Regions from separate parts of the Sporosarcina sp. P37 genome, predicted to be linked through region 1. Evidence: riboswitches for the same ligand, from Rfam matches in the RefSeq annotation. Region 1 holds a riboswitch; the other holds the start of a gene.
What was found. Region 1 has a riboswitch for cobalamin ahead of cobJ (precorrin-3B C(17)-methyltransferase). Riboswitches for the same ligand answer to the same signal wherever they lie in the genome.

Region 1 (7,692 bases):
TTATTACATAGAAGCAAACTAATTTTTGCAATACATAAGAGGAGGGGTCCGGATGAAGGAAATAGCGTCGATGCATCATGTAACGTTTTCTTATGATACGGAAGAAAATGAATCTTCGCACGTACCGGTGAAAGCGCTGAATGATGTGTCCTTCACTTTGTATGAAGGGGAGTGGCTGGCAGTTGTAGGACATAACGGGTCAGGCAAGTCGACGCTGGCAAAACTTCTGATCGGCTTGCTGTTTCCTTCGTCAGGTGAAATCAATCTCTTTTTGGAACCATTGTCTGAAGAGAACTTGTGGGAAACGCGTTCGCGTATGGGGATAGTTTTTCAAAATCCAGATAACCAATTTGTAGGGTCGACTGTGCAAGATGACGTAGCTTTTGCCCTGGAAAACAACGGTGTTCCCTATGACATGATGGTAAAGCGTGTCCAGGAGGCGCTGGAGCAAGTGAAGATGAGTGACTACATCAATCATGAACCTCATCACTTGTCAGGCGGCCAGAAGCAGCGTGTGGCCATTGCCGGTGCATTGGCTCTGCATCCTGAGCTGTTAATTTTAGATGAAGCGACTTCCATGCTTGATCCGCAGGGGCGGGAGGAAGTGATTGAAATCGTCAAAAAGCTTCGGTCAGAAATTGGATTGACCGTATTGTCGATCACTCATGACTTGGAAGAAGTTTTATTAGCGGACCGTATTCTCGTAATGAATGAAGGACAAGTTCTTATGACGGGAACACCGCAAGAAATATTCCGGCAAGGTGCAGAGCTGGAAACGATCGGACTTGATCTGCCGTTTGCGCTGCGTGTTTCCGAACTATTGAGATCTGCCGGTGTAGAGCTTCAGGGAAATCATATGACAGAAGAAGAGTTGGTGAATGAATTGTGGACATTTCACTTCAGCAAGTAGGCTATTTATATGCAAAAGATTCACCGTTTGAGAAACGGGCGCTGCAGGACGTGTCAGCTACGATTCCTTCAGGCTCTTATACATCAATCATCGGTCATACAGGATCCGGCAAATCTACTTTATTGCTTCATTTGAATGGTCTGTTAAAGCCTTCTGAAGGGGTTGTAAAGATTGGTGATACTGTGATAACAGCTCAGACGAAGGGCAGGGAGATGAAAGAAGTCCGCCATCAGGTCGGTATCGTTTTTCAGTTTCCTGAGCATCAGCTGTTTGAGGAGACTGTGGAAAAAGATATTATGTTTGGCCCGCTGAATTTTGGAGTTCCGAAAGAGATTGCGAAAGAGCGGGCGCATGAACTGGTGAAGCTTCTTGGATTGCCTGAGGACGTATTGCAAAAGTCTCCGTTTGAGCTCTCAGGAGGCCAGATGAGGCGTGTGGCTATTGCAGGCGTACTTGCATTCAAGCCGTCTGTCTTAGTGCTGGATGAACCGACAGCGGGCCTGGACCCGAAAGGCCGTAAGGAGATTATGGACTTGTTTCACCATCTGCATAAAACTGAGAATCTGACAACGATTTTAGTGACGCACAGTATGGAAGACGCGGCACGTTACAGCGATAGGATCGTTGTGATGCATGAAGGCACGTCTGTCATGGAAGGAACACCTGAAGAAATATTCAATCAAGAAGAACGGCTGCATTCATTTCGGCTTAGTGTACCGCGTTCTGTTCGTTTTCAGCGTAAAATGGAATCGATGACCGGGGATACGTTTGACAGAATCGCGCTGACGGAAGCGATGCTGGCGCAAGAGCTTTCCAGGGTCATTGCGAGAAGAGGGGAACGGCCATGTTAGAAAAAATGATTATCGGCCGATTTATTCCCGGCACTTCAGTTGTGCACCGCATGGATCCGCGTTCCAAACTGCTGTTCGTCTTTTTATTCGTAGCGGCAGTGTTTCTTGCGAATAATGCATGGTCTTACGCGGTATTGCTTAGCTTTACCGCATTTGTCATCGCGCTGGCACGCATCAGACCTTACTTTTTGATCAACGGTTTAAAACCGGTTATCTTTTTGATTATCTTTACACTTCTATTACATATTTTCTTCACGCGTGAAGGCCCTATTGTGTTTGAATGGAAGTTTATCAAAATATACGAAGAAGGATTACGCATGGGGATCTTTATTTCCATTCGATTCCTCGTGCTCGTTCTCGTAACTACTGTATTGACGCTGACGACTTCTCCCATCTCCATTACAGACGGTTTGGAGACATTGCTGAATCCGTTTAAGAAGTTTAAATTGCCTGTGCATGAATTGGCGCTGATGATGTCGATTTCTTTGCGGTTCATTCCGACGCTGATGGATGAAACGGATAAGATTTTAAAGGCGCAGCTTGCAAGAGGTTCTGATTTGAGCACCGGCTCGATCAAAGAACGGGTGCAGGCGGTCATTCCGCTGCTCGTTCCGCTGTTTGTCAGTGCATTCAAACGTGCCGAAGATCTGGCCGTCGCAATGGAAGTGCGGGGCTATCGGGGCGGAGAGGGCCGCACAAGATTCCGCCAGCTTTCTTGGCAAATGAGAGATACAGCGGTGCTGATAGCATTTGTGATGTTAGTAGGTGTATTGCTGTGGGTGAGGAAGTGAAGAAATTGAAACGAATGAAAGCCGTTGTTGCGTATGACGGAACGGATTTTGCGGGCTATCAGTCGCAGCCGGGCATGCGCACGGTTCAGTCTGAAATTGATAAAGCACTTGTTAAACTGCATAAAGATCCGACATCTCATGCGGTGGCGAGCGGCCGGACTGATGCCGGTGTACATGCCCTCGGTCAGGTCATTCATTTTGATACACCGCTTGATTTGGGAGACCGCTGGCTGATGGCATTGAACGTGCTGCTGCCGAAAGATGTGCGCATTACAGCCGTTGAACGAGCGGCCGACGATTTTCATGCGCGCTACGGAGCAAAGGGCAAGACATATCGTTATAAATGGTCATATGGTGAACTGCAGAGTCCGTTTGAGCGCAACTTTGCTGTTCACTTAGGCAGATGGAATCCCGATGTGGAACGGATGAAAGAAGGTGCCGCGTATTTAATCGGCACACATGATTTCACCAGTTTCTGTTCCGCGAAAACCGCCACTTCCAATAAAGTTCGGACAATCCGCAAACTGACCCTTGAGCGGCAGCAGGATGAACTGGTGCTTGAAGTGGAAGGAGATGGGTTTCTTTACAACATGGTGCGCACGATTGCAGGTGTTTTGCTGGCGGTGGGAATTGGCTGGGACGAGCCTGAAGATGTCGGTAAAATTCTTGAAGCAAAAGATCGTCAAAGAGCCGGGAAGACTGCGCCGCCGCACGGTTTGTACCTGCTCGAAGTGACCTACTGAGGCCATGGCAACTAATCCTGGCGTATTCATAAAAACGCTTGACTTTATTGGAAATAAAGGTTAACATGATAAATGGTATTTCAATAACCCCACAATAAGCCCCGGAAGTTTATTTGTGTTTAGGGATAGAGAAAACAACGGAACAGATTGATATTTTTAGGAGGATATACAATATGCGCACAACATTCATGGCTAAAGGTCACGAAGTAGAACGTAACTGGCTTGTTGTCGACGCTGAAGGACAGACTCTTGGACGTCTTGCTTCAGAAGTTGCAACACTATTACGCGGTAAACATAAACCAACGTTTACACCACACGTTGACACAGGTGATCACGTAATCATCATCAACGCTGAAAAGATCCAATTAACAGGAAACAAATTGAAAGATAAGATGTATCACCGTCACTCTGGCTACACAGGAAGCCTTAAGTCACGCACTGCGCTTGAAATGCGTACAAACTACCCTGTGAAAATGCTTGAACTTGCGATCAAGGGAATGCTGCCAAACGGTCCTCTAGGTCGTCAGACAATCAAGAAATTACACGTATATGCAGGACCAGAGCACCAGCACGCAGCACAAAAACCAGAAGCATATGAGCTTCGTGGATAATTAAGAGGAGGAAACACACTTGGCACAAGTACAATATATCGGCACTGGCCGTCGTAAAAGTTCAGTAGCTCGTGTACGTCTAGTTCCTGGCGAAGGTAAAATTGTCGTCAACAACCGCGACGTAGAGGACTACGTACCATTCGAAACACTTCGTGAAGTCATCAAACAACCACTGGTTACAACAGAAACACTTGGAAGCTACGATATCCATGTTAACGTAAAAGGTGGAGGTTACACAGGTCAAGCAGGCGCAATCCGTCACGGTGTTGCACGTGCATTACTGACTGTGGACCCTGATTTCCGTGCAGCACTTAAATCAGCAGGATTCCTGACACGTGATCCACGTATGAAGGAACGTAAAAAGTACGGTCTTCGCGGCGCTCGTCGTGCACCACAATTCTCAAAACGTTAATAGTGGTTTATACCAAACATTACAGCCTCTTTCCGATTTTTCGGGAAGGGGTTTTTGGCATGTCAAATTCCTCTCTCAGTGAAATAATAAATAAAACCGAAAAATAGTTCGGGCTGTACTAAGAACTGTTTAATTAATACATAGCGGCCATGAGAAATACTTTTGGCTCTAGAAATATAAATCGCCAGTATCGTTGGTAAAGTAGTGTTCTGCCATAAAGGTTACTGAAATAAATTCAATGTAAGTTTGTAGATTAGAAGATTGTGTGTTATATTTATGAAAATTAAATAAACTAATTTGAATAAGTGCTCACACTGTGAGTTAAAAGGGAAACCAGTGAAAATCTGGTACAGCCCCCGCTACTGTAAAAGCTGATGAAATTACAAAACCACTGAGAAATCGGGAAGGTGTAAGAGTAAAATGAAGCTTGAGTCAGGAAACCTGCTTATTTAAACGACACTTACTTTTCGGTGGGAGAAGTATAGGCGGGACAATGATAATAATTGTTTTTGTTTCAGTATGGTTTCTATCGTACTTTCACGTGCCTACACTCCCCTGAAAAGGAGTGTAGGCATTTTTATTTGGAGGGAAACCATGAAAAAGGGAAAAATTTATGTCGTCGGCTTCGGTCCCGGTGCTACTGAACATATTACGGGGCGGGCGTTGGATGCACTGCAGGCAAGTGATTATATTATTGGCTATAAAACGTATGTAGAGCTGATTAAGCATTTGGTGACGGCGAAGTCCATTGTCAGCACAGGAATGACTGAAGAAGTGTCGCGTGCACAAGATGCGGTTAAGAAAGCGGAGGCAGGCGGTATTGTTTCGGTAATATCCAGCGGTGACTCAGGAGCGTACGGGATGGCCGGATTAGTGTATGAGGTGCTGATTGAAAAGGGCTGGACTGAAGCAGAAGGAATTGATGTAGAAATTGTTCCGGGTATTTCAGCTATTAATTCATGTGCGAGCTTACTTGGAGCACCTGTCATGCATGACTCTTGTACGATCAGTTTAAGTGATCATCTGACACCGTGGACTGTTATCGAAAAACGTATTGAAGCTGCAGGGATGGCGGATTTTGTAATTGCTTTATACAATCCGAAAAGCGGACGCCGGACGCGCCAAATTGTAGAAGCGCAAAATATTTTACTGAAATATCGCGCCCCTGATACCCCTGTAGGGCTGGTGAAAAGTGCGTATCGGGAAAATCAGCATATTGTTCTGACGACATTATCAGAAATGCTTGAGCATGATATCGGGATGCTGACAACTGTCATTATCGGTAACTCTTCCACTTTCTTTTACGATGATAAGATCATTACACCGCGGGGCTATCAGCGTAAATATACATTGGGAGAAGGAAAACAAAGTTTAAAACCGCATCAGCGTTTGAAAAAGGAAGCAGAACCATGGGCGCTTGATCAGGAAACCGGGGAAGCGCAGTCAGGGTATGAGGAACTCATAAGTACGGTAACCGAGCAGGCGCCAGTACAAGAACAAAAGCCAAAGCAAGCGCCGGAACAACAGCAAAAAGTTCAGTCAATCGATATGGCTTTAAAGGCTTTGTCTATGGTGTCGAAAGAAGAAGCAGAAAATCCGTTTTTAGTGAGACAGCCGATCGAGAATATCTTTGAGTTTTCTGTTTCGCCGGGTGTTGTTAATAAAATGATCACAGCAGAGCAGATGCTTGTATTAGCCGAAGTCGTTGGTGAGAAAGGTACTTTGGAATATACTCCAGATCATCGTTTTTTAGTAAAGGTTACAACAGATAATCCTGAATTGATTGTCGAAAAGCTTGAGAAAGAACACCTCACAGTCATGCCGGCGGGAGAAGTCTTAAAAGTAAAAGCGTGCGATTTTTGTTACGGAGAAAAGGCTGATTCTATCCCGTACGCAGAAGAAATCGCTGCAAAGTTTGAAGGCATGAAGCTTCCGAAGCAGCTGCATGTTGGATTTAATGGATGCGGAATGGCATGTTACCGCCCTGTGTTTGACGACATCGGGATTGTGTACCGAAAGAAAAAATTCGATTTATTTATTGGAGCGAAGCCGGTTGGCAGGACTGCTCATGCTGCCCAGCCAATCGCTGAGGGGATTGAGCCGGATGATTTAATCCCATTAGTCACAAAAATTATAGAAGAATACGAACAAAATGCACATCCTAATGAACGTTTCTTCAAGTATTTTAAACGAGTGAAAAAAGTATTGAACTATGACTATTACGACATGAGCTGCAAGATTGAAGTAGAGCCGGCACCTTGCGGGGATTAGGAGGAACACATGATTTTATTTTTAGCAGGGACTAGCGACGCAAGAGCGTTAGCCATTCATCTGCAGAGTCTTGGCTACTCTTTGATAGCCACCGTAGTAACGGAATCTGCTGCTGAAAGTTTACAAGCTAACGATATTCCGTATCAGGTGGGCAGATTAACAGTGGATGATATGGCGGCGCTGATCCGGAAGAATGAAATGACTTGTGTAGTGGATGCCAGTCATCCCTATGCGGAAGAAGCTTCGAAAACGGCTATGGAAGCGGCTAAGCTATGCGGTATTCCTTATGTCCGCTATGAACGGCCGAAGGAGAATTTTGTTTCTTCGCTGATTACGGAAGTTGAAAGTTACGAAGACGCTGCAAGGCTGGCTCAAACGCATAAAGGAACGATTATGCTGACGACGGGAAGTAAGACGCTGGAAGTATTTGCGGATTACTTATTGCGTGATGGAATTCGCCTGATCTGCAGAATGCTGCCAAACGCAGGGAATATGGAAAAATGCGATAAATTAGGGATCAAACAAAAAGATATTATCGCAATACAAGGACCATTTTCTGAATCACTGAATAAGTCGTTATGCGAGCAATATGATGTGACGCTAATGATTACCAAGGAAAGCGGAAAAGTAGGGTCTGTGGATGAGAAAATTACAGCCGCCTTGGAACTGGATATACCAGTTATTTTGATTAAACGCCCGAAGGTTCAATATGAAAACTTTTGTACGTCTTTTGAAAAAGTTACCCAACTACTAGGAGGTTTTACACTTGAAAAATCCAAACATGAACTTTAATACGAAATTCACACCGCTAACTGTAGATCCGGATAAAATTTATGATCACAGTTTCTCCATCATCAAAGAAGAGATGGGGGAACACCCATTTACAGATGAGCAGTGGATGGTAGTTCGGCGCGTGATTCATGCTTCCGCAGATTTTGAGTTAGGACGCAGCATGATTTTTACACCCGATGCACTCGAAGCAGGAATCCAATCAATTTTAGCAGGCCGTCATGTCGTAGTGGATGTACAAATGATAGAGAGTGGTTCAGGCCGCAAACGATTCCAAAAACATGGCAGCGATTTACATTGCTACATAGCGGATG
Region 2 (7,692 bases), 700 kb from region 1:
TGGCGGATCACGTCAATCGAATGGACAAGTCGATGAAGCGCCATATTATCGTAGACGATATGGATGACCGTTCAAAAAAGATTCTAAAGGACTTCCTGCAGTCGCATAATGCGGAATTATGGGAACGCAGTACACCTGAATTACATGAAGGTTTGCGTACGGAATAATTGCCGGAATAAGTAATGTATCCTGCGTACTTTCGTCAAATACGTCAAAAATGTGACAATTTACTTTACCTGCTCTTTGAGGTTGAATGTCTGCAGGAAAGGAAGTAAACTAAATATACAGCTTTGCTGCTGTAATCTAGGACAACCGCTGTATATTCTGTCGATTGATGAAGCCACAAAACCCAAGCGGGCGAATTCATTCAATAAGTATACATCGGTCAAAAAAGCCTCGTTCTCCGCGGATACGGAGAACGAGGCTTTTTTCTATTGGAAAAGGGGGCGGAAGTGGCCGTTGAGCGTTCATAGTTTATGGTCAAGTGCTCAACCCGTGTCCGCTGGCGCTCATAGTCCGCAGCCAAGCGCTCAACCCGCATCCGCCAGCGGTCAAAGCCCACGGTCAAGCGCTCAACCCGTGTCCGCAACCGCTCATAGCCCACGTCCAAGCGCTCAACCCGCATCCGCCAGCGCTCATAGTCCATGGTCAAGTGCTCAACCCGTGTCCGCCAGCGCTCATAGTCCACGGTCAAGCGCTCAACCCGCATCCGCCAGCGCTCATAGCCCACGTCCAAGCGCTCAACCCGCATCCGCCAGCGCTCATAGCCTGCGGTCAAGCGCTCAATCCACATCCGCAACCGCTCAAAGCCCACGCCCAAGCGCTCAACCCGCATCCGCTGGCGCTCATAGCCCGCGGTCAAGCGCTCAACCCGCATCCGCAACCGCTCATAGCCCACGGCCAAGCGCTCAACCCGCATCCGCCAGCGCTCATAGCCCGCGGTCAAGCGCTCAACCCGCATCCGCCAGCGCTCATAGCCTGCGGTCAAGCGCTCAATCCACATCCGCAACCGCTCAAAGCCCACGCCCAAGCGCTCATACCCGCCCCAAACACCGCCCGCAATAAATCACTCAAAAAACGAAAACGGGAATAACTCTAGCTTCGAATTCTCCTGCTCACCCGCGTGCTCTTCCCGCAGCGAACGGTCCGTGCATAATTTCTTCGGCACGTCCTTATCTTTCAAATACATCAATCGCTGCTTCGGACATTCATTGACTGCGATTCCGCCAGTTTCGATATCTACAATCACGCCCTGTACACCTGAAGGGGGGAGGAATGGCTGCGGGGCCGTACCTTCGTGTGCTGCTTCCATGAAATCAATCCAAATTTTTTTTGATGCAGCTTTGTCCTCCAGATTCTCGAGCTGTTTCCCGCGGTCAAATCCTGTCCAAATACCGGCAGTTAATGAAGGGGAAAACCCAATCAAATATTGATCGGATATGGTCGTTCCGGACTTTGCCGCATAAGGGCGCGTCTGTTTTGGACGCATCGATAAGCCGGTGGAGGATAAATAATCATTGAAAACCGGATCGAACATGCCTGTCATTAAATGTGTCAGCACAAACGCATCCTGCTCCGACATTACTTGTTTCAGCTTTTTCGACGGATGCTCGTACACGAGTTTGCCGTTTGCATCGGTAATCGACAGAATCATATGCGGCTCAACTTGTTTTCCTTCTGAAGCGATGCGGTTATACGCCGTCGTCATTTCAAGCAGTGTCAGTTCAGAAGTGCCGAGCGCTACAGCAGGGGATTCAGGAAACGCAACATTGATCCCGAGCCGCTGTGCCATTTTCGTATATGGCTTATAGCCGACTTGTTCGAGCGTTTTGACCGCAAAAACATTATCGGAGATTGCAATGGCCTGTGCCAATGAAATCGGTTTAGCCGCAAATTCACCGTTAATATTGCTTGGCTCATAAGTTGAACGGCCCTCATCATAGGTGAAGATGGTTTTCTCTGCCGTCATGAACGTCAAGGGATTCATTCCTTTTTCCAGTGCGGCTGCATACAAAATCGGTTTCATCGCAGACCCGGGCTGCCGTTTTGCCTGCGTTACACGGTTAAATGAACTGTCGGCAAAATCTACGCCGCCCGTCATTGAAGTCACGAAGCCGGTATCCGCGGCCATCGAAATAAAGCCAACCTGCAAATCATTGTTCGGCATATATTCTTTAATAGCTGCTTCCGCGGCCTGCTGGTGCTGCTGGTTCAATGTCGTGCGGATTTGCCAGCCGCCCTCAGCAGGTGCGCGGCCTTTTGCAAGCAGTATATCTTCCGCCTCCTGCCATGCGGCATCAAGAAAGTAAGGCGCCACCTGCTTCATATCTTTCCAGCTGTCTGTTTTTAGCACGATTTTCTCTTCGATCGCGCGTTCCTTTTGTGCCGCAGATATATAATCATAATGTTCCATTTGATTGAGCACCAGCAGCTGGCGTTCCCGTGAATTTTCGGGATGATCAAGCGGTGAATAAATGGAAGGTCCTTTTGCGATTGCCGCAATTGTCGCCGCTTCTTCCAGCGTCAGATCTTTTGCCGCTTTCGAGAAATAAAACCGGCTTGCCGCCTCGACACCATACATCCCGTGCCCGAAGTAGACAGTATTCAGATAACCTTCCAAAATTGTATCTTTATCATAGAAAACTTCCAAACGATAGGCAAAGAGCGCCTCATGGATTTTACGTGTCCACGATTTTTCATGCGTTAAATAAAGATTTCGCGCATACTGCTGAGTGATGGTACTTGCTCCCTGGGCTTTACTCATCGTCTTAACATCTTTTAAAACCGCAGCCGCGATCCGTTTATAATCAAATCCATGATGCGAATAAAATTTCCGGTCTTCCGTCGCAACGAATGCATCCGCTAAAAAGGGCGATATATCCGAAATCTTCATCCAATAACGCCTTTGCTGTGAAAAATGATCCCCGATCTGATGCCCGTTATGATCCAAAAACAACGATGCTTTTGGAACGCTTAACGAAGGAGCGCCGAGTATCTGAGCATATAGCCGCAATACGATCATGACGGTCACCACTGCAGTCAGCAGCGTGATTGACAGCGACAGAGTGATCTTCTTCAGTTTTTTGCGATTCGCGGACTTTACATAGTCGGTACGTTTCATTGCACATCACATCCCGTTCCATTCAGTGTCTTTTGACAGTATGGTACGGTTTTGGACGGATTAAACGGAAGGCAGGAAAAGTTTAGACATGGAACATTGAAAGTGAAGCCAGAAGAAGTGTATAATGAGGGAATCTATCTACATAAGGCGGTGAACGAATGGAAACGCCAAAACTGGACGTTCAACTCCGTTCTACTATTCAACACCCCGGACAGTCAGCGGAAACACATAATATGCAGGCGACGGGAAAGATTATTGAGAAAAAGGGACAGGCTTATTTATTGTTTGAAGAGCAGGCAGAAGGAATGCCGGCAGTCCGAACGACAGTAAAATTACATGCAGACGATGCCTTCATCATGCGTAAGGGCGGCGTACAGATGCGGCTGCCATTCCGGCCGGACGATGTACGATTCGGGACGTACGGAAATGGACCAGCCGTTATGGATTTAGCCGTTCATACGAATGAGCTTCAATGGGAACCCGGACGTTTTGCGGTATCGTATGATTTACATTCAGAAGGAAATTTATTAGGAAAATATCAATTGACAATAACCTACTCGGAGGTAGCACAATGAATGCAGTAGAGCAGATTCAACATGAAATTAAAGAAGCATTAAAACAGGCAATTGAAAAATCGGGACTGGTGGAAGCTTCAGATATCCCGGAAATCAAACTGGAATCACCCAGAAGTAAAGAAAACGGTGATTATGCAGCGAATATCGCTATGCAGTTGACGAAACTGGCAAAAAAGCCGCCGCGCACAATCGCCGAAAGTATTTTGGAGCATCTTGACACGTCTGATACAGCTATTCAGACCATTGAAATTGCAGGGCCCGGTTTCCTGAATATTCGGCTGAAAACAGACACCCTGGGCGATATCGTGAAATCTGTCCTTGATCAAGGAGAAGACTACGGCCGTTCTGACAGTGGCAAAAATGAGAAAATCCAAGTGGAATTCGTTTCAGCGAATCCAACAGGGGACCTGCATTTAGGCCATGCCCGCGGAGCTTCTCTAGGTGATTCATTATGTAATATTCTCGACAAAGCTGGCTATGACGTAGCACGCGAATACTATATCAATGATGCCGGAAATCAAATCAATAACTTGGCGCTGTCAATCGATGTCCGCTATTTCGAAGCACTTGGCCTTGAAAAGGAAATGCCTGAAGACGGCTACCGCGGCGCAGATATCATTACGATCGCAAAGGCTCTAGTCGATGAGCACGGCGACCGCTATGTACATGTTCCGGAAGAAGAGCGTCTGGCATTTTTCCGTGAATACGGCTTAACTATTGAGCTCGACAAACTGAAACAGGACTTGGAAGACTTCCGTGTTCATTTTGATAACTGGTTCTCAGAAACTTCATTATATCAAAACGGCAAAATCGAAGTCGCTTTGGAAAAGCTTCGTGAAAACGGCCATGTGTATGAAGAAGACGGCGCGACTTGGTTCCGTTCTACAACGTTTGGAGATGACAAAGACCGTGTGCTGATCAAGCAAGACGGGTCATTCACCTATTTAACGCCGGATATCGCGTATCATGAAGACAAGCTTCGCCGCGGATTCGATAAACTTATCAACATCTGGGGAGCGGATCACCACGGCTATATTCCTCGTATGAAAGCGGCAATCCAGGCGCTTGGCTATGACCGCGATACACTGGAAGTAGAAGTGGCGCAGATGGTTCAGCTTTATAAAGACGGAGAAAAGTTCAAAATGAGCAAACGCACAGGGAAAGCGGTCACGTTGCGCGAGCTTGTGGAAGAGGTAGGCCTTGACGCTGTCCGTTACTTCTTCGCTATGCGTTCGGGTGATGCACAAATGGACTTCGACCTGGACTTGGCAGTTTCTAATTCCAATGAAAACCCCGTCTATTACGCACAGTACGCGCACGCGCGCATTTGCTCAATCCTGCGTCAGGCGAAAGAACAAAATATGCAGGCATCAACTGAACATGTCACGCTTTTGCAAGATGAAAAAGAATTGGAACTGCTGAAAAAACTGGGTGATTTCCCAAGACTGGTAAGCGATGCAGCACGTTTGCGCGCACCTCACCGGGTCACAACATACATCCAGGAACTGGCGGCTGCATTCCACAGCTTCTACAACGCCAACAAAGTGCTGGATCCAGAAAACAAAGACTTGTCCGAAGCACGTCTGGCCCTCATCACTGCCGCAAGCACAACAATTGCCAACGCCTTGAAACTGGTAGGCGTTCAGGCACCGGAAAGAATGTAAATAAAATACAAACAGCTGTCCCATGCATGGGGCGGCTGTTTTTACGTCTTTCCGCATGGTGTAACTTCTTTTGTTTACAGGCAGTGCGGCCGTAAAGCGTAATAGCGCGTTGGCAGGGCACGATGACGCGGTGGCCTGTTTCCATAGTGCGGGCCCGAAATACCGGCACTGCGGCATTGCAGCCGGAATTCTATGCATTATTCCGCAATACGTCAAACTCTGCGGCTCTCTCTGTACAACCCCCGGGATTACCGGTATAATAAGGTGCAATTACATATCTTTCGAAAAGGTTCTCTTTCCTAGAGATGAAAATGGAAATCGGTTAAAATCCGATGCGGTCCCGCCACTGTAAGTGCACTGTGCACAAGCCAGGTCACCTGCCTTTAAGAAAAGAAGTTCCGCAGCAACCTACGAGGATAGGCACAGTGGGCGAAATCACTTGATTTCATTCCGCCTGATCCTTCGAAACTGTCGAAGGATTTTTTCGTGTCTGCGGCCAGCGTAATGCATTACCCATTTCAGAGGAGGAATACAAATGAAGAAGTTTTGGCAGCTGTTGCTTACAGCGATGCTTGCGGTATTACTGCTTGCGGCGTGTGGAAACGACAGTACAAAAGAAGAAAAACCGGCAGATGAAAATCAGGCTGGCGAAGAAACAAATACAGACTCGGAAGCGTCTGCAGATAACACCAGTTATCCATATACATTGAAGGACGCTGTTGGTGAAGAAATTACATTTGAAAAAGCACCGGAAACAGTTATTTCATTACTGCCCAGCAATACGGAAATTCTGTTTGGCATCGATGCCGGCGATAAAGTAATTGCTGTAACAGAAAACGATACATATCCAGAAGAAGCGACGAAGCTGGATACAGTAGGGGACTTCACAGTCAACGTGGAAAAAGTTATTTCATTGGAGCCGGATGCAGTATTTGCAAATGAAATGATGATGGGATCAAACGAAGAAGGATTGAACCAAGTCCGTGAAGCAGGCATTCCGGTAATTGTTATACAGAACGCAAAAACATTTGAAGAAACATATGAAACGATTGAAACGATCGGTAAAGTAATGGATAAAAATGCAGAAGCCAATCAAGTCGTGGAAGATATGAAAGCAAAAGTGGAAGACATCAAAAAGAAAGCAGCAGACATTACAGACAAAAAGCGTGTGTTTGTTGAAAACTCTGATGCACCAGAAATTTATGCTCCAGGTAAAGGGACATTCCCGCAGCAATTCCTAGATATGATTAATGCAGAAAATATTGTGACAGAAGAAGGCTGGATTATGATCAGTCCGGAAACGATTGTGGATGAAAGCCCAGACGTGATTCTGGCAATCTACAGCTATATCCCGAACGTTGTGGAAAATATTAAAACACGCGACGGATTTGACACAGTCACTGCAGTTAAAGAAGATCAGGTTATTCAACTGGATGAAGATATTACAAGCCGGACAGGCCCACGTCTGGCTGACGGATTAGAAGCTTTTGCGAAAGCAGTCTATCCAGAGGTATTCGGTGAGTAAAACAGCTGTCGCCTATGCCGTGTCGATTGCCACACTTCTTGTGGCAATCTGGCTCGGTGTATCGATCGGCACGGTGAAAATACCAATAGAGACGCTATGGAATCAAACGGATGCGACCGCCAGCAATATTTTGTGGAAAATCCGTATGCCTCGCGTACTGCTGGCGGGAATCGTTGGCGCGTCATTGGCCATTTCAGGAGCTGCGTTTCAAGGGCTGCTGAAAAATCCATTAGCGGATCCATATACCCTCGGAGTGTCGTCCGGTGCCTCTGTAGGCGCTGTGATTACACTCTTTTTTGGTATATCCTTACCGGTTTTGGGCACGTTTACTTTACCTGTTTTCAGTATGATCGGTGCAGCAGTCACCATGTTCCTTGTGATCGGCTTTGCCCGGATGATTGACCGGTCAATGAAAATGGAAACCATTATTTTAACGGGGATCATTTTTGGATCGTTTCTTGGATCGGTACTCTCTCTGATGATTGCGCTGACACAGGAAGAGCTTCGTCAGATTGTCGGCTGGCTGCTTGGCAGCGTGTCGATGAGGGGCTGGAAATATATTACGATGGTATTGCCGTTTTTCATTGCCGGCTCGTTTATTTTGTGGCTCAACCGCAGGGAATTGAACGCGTTATTATTCGGCGAAGAGCGTGCGCATCATCTTGGCGTTAATGTAAAACAGCGTAAATTGATGATTCTGCTCGGCGGCTCGGTATTGACAGGCTCTGCAGTTGCGGTGTCCGGAACTATCGGCTTTGTCGGACTGGTCGTGCCGCATATGACGCGCATGCTGTGGGGGTCGGATCA

Region 2: it holds a riboswitch for cobalamin, as region 1 does, so the genes downstream of both, SporoP37_RS11665 (ABC transporter substrate-binding protein) here and cobJ (precorrin-3B C(17)-methyltransferase) in region 1, are expected to answer to the same signal.

Annotation. Positions count from the first base shown of each region.
Region 1 covers NZ_CP015349.1:1,565,584-1,573,275, reverse strand. Annotated here, with positions in the region: gene SporoP37_RS08190 (energy-coupling factor ABC transporter ATP-binding protein) at 53-910, shown strand; gene SporoP37_RS08185 (energy-coupling factor ABC transporter ATP-binding protein) at 886-1,761, shown strand; gene SporoP37_RS08180 (energy-coupling factor transporter transmembrane component T family protein) at 1,755-2,552, shown strand; gene truA (tRNA pseudouridine(38-40) synthase TruA) at 2,558-3,295, shown strand; gene rplM (50S ribosomal protein L13) at 3,469-3,906, shown strand; gene rpsI (30S ribosomal protein S9) at 3,926-4,318, shown strand; cobalamin riboswitch at 4,605-4,781, shown strand; gene cobJ (precorrin-3B C(17)-methyltransferase) at 4,913-6,589, shown strand; gene cobK (precorrin-6A reductase) at 6,599-7,381, shown strand; gene SporoP37_RS08150 (precorrin-8X methylmutase) at 7,371-7,692, shown strand, end outside.
Region 2 covers NZ_CP015349.1:2,268,990-2,276,681, forward strand. Annotated here, with positions in the region: gene SporoP37_RS11640 (YwhD family protein) at 1-167, shown strand, start outside; gene SporoP37_RS11645 (AAA family ATPase) at 386-1,024, opposite strand; gene SporoP37_RS11650 (transglycosylase domain-containing protein) at 1,067-3,121, opposite strand; gene SporoP37_RS11655 (YwiB family protein) at 3,280-3,696, shown strand; gene argS (arginine--tRNA ligase) at 3,693-5,360, shown strand; cobalamin riboswitch at 5,631-5,759, shown strand; gene SporoP37_RS11665 (ABC transporter substrate-binding protein) at 5,896-6,885, shown strand; gene SporoP37_RS11670 (FecCD family ABC transporter permease) at 6,878-7,692, shown strand, end outside.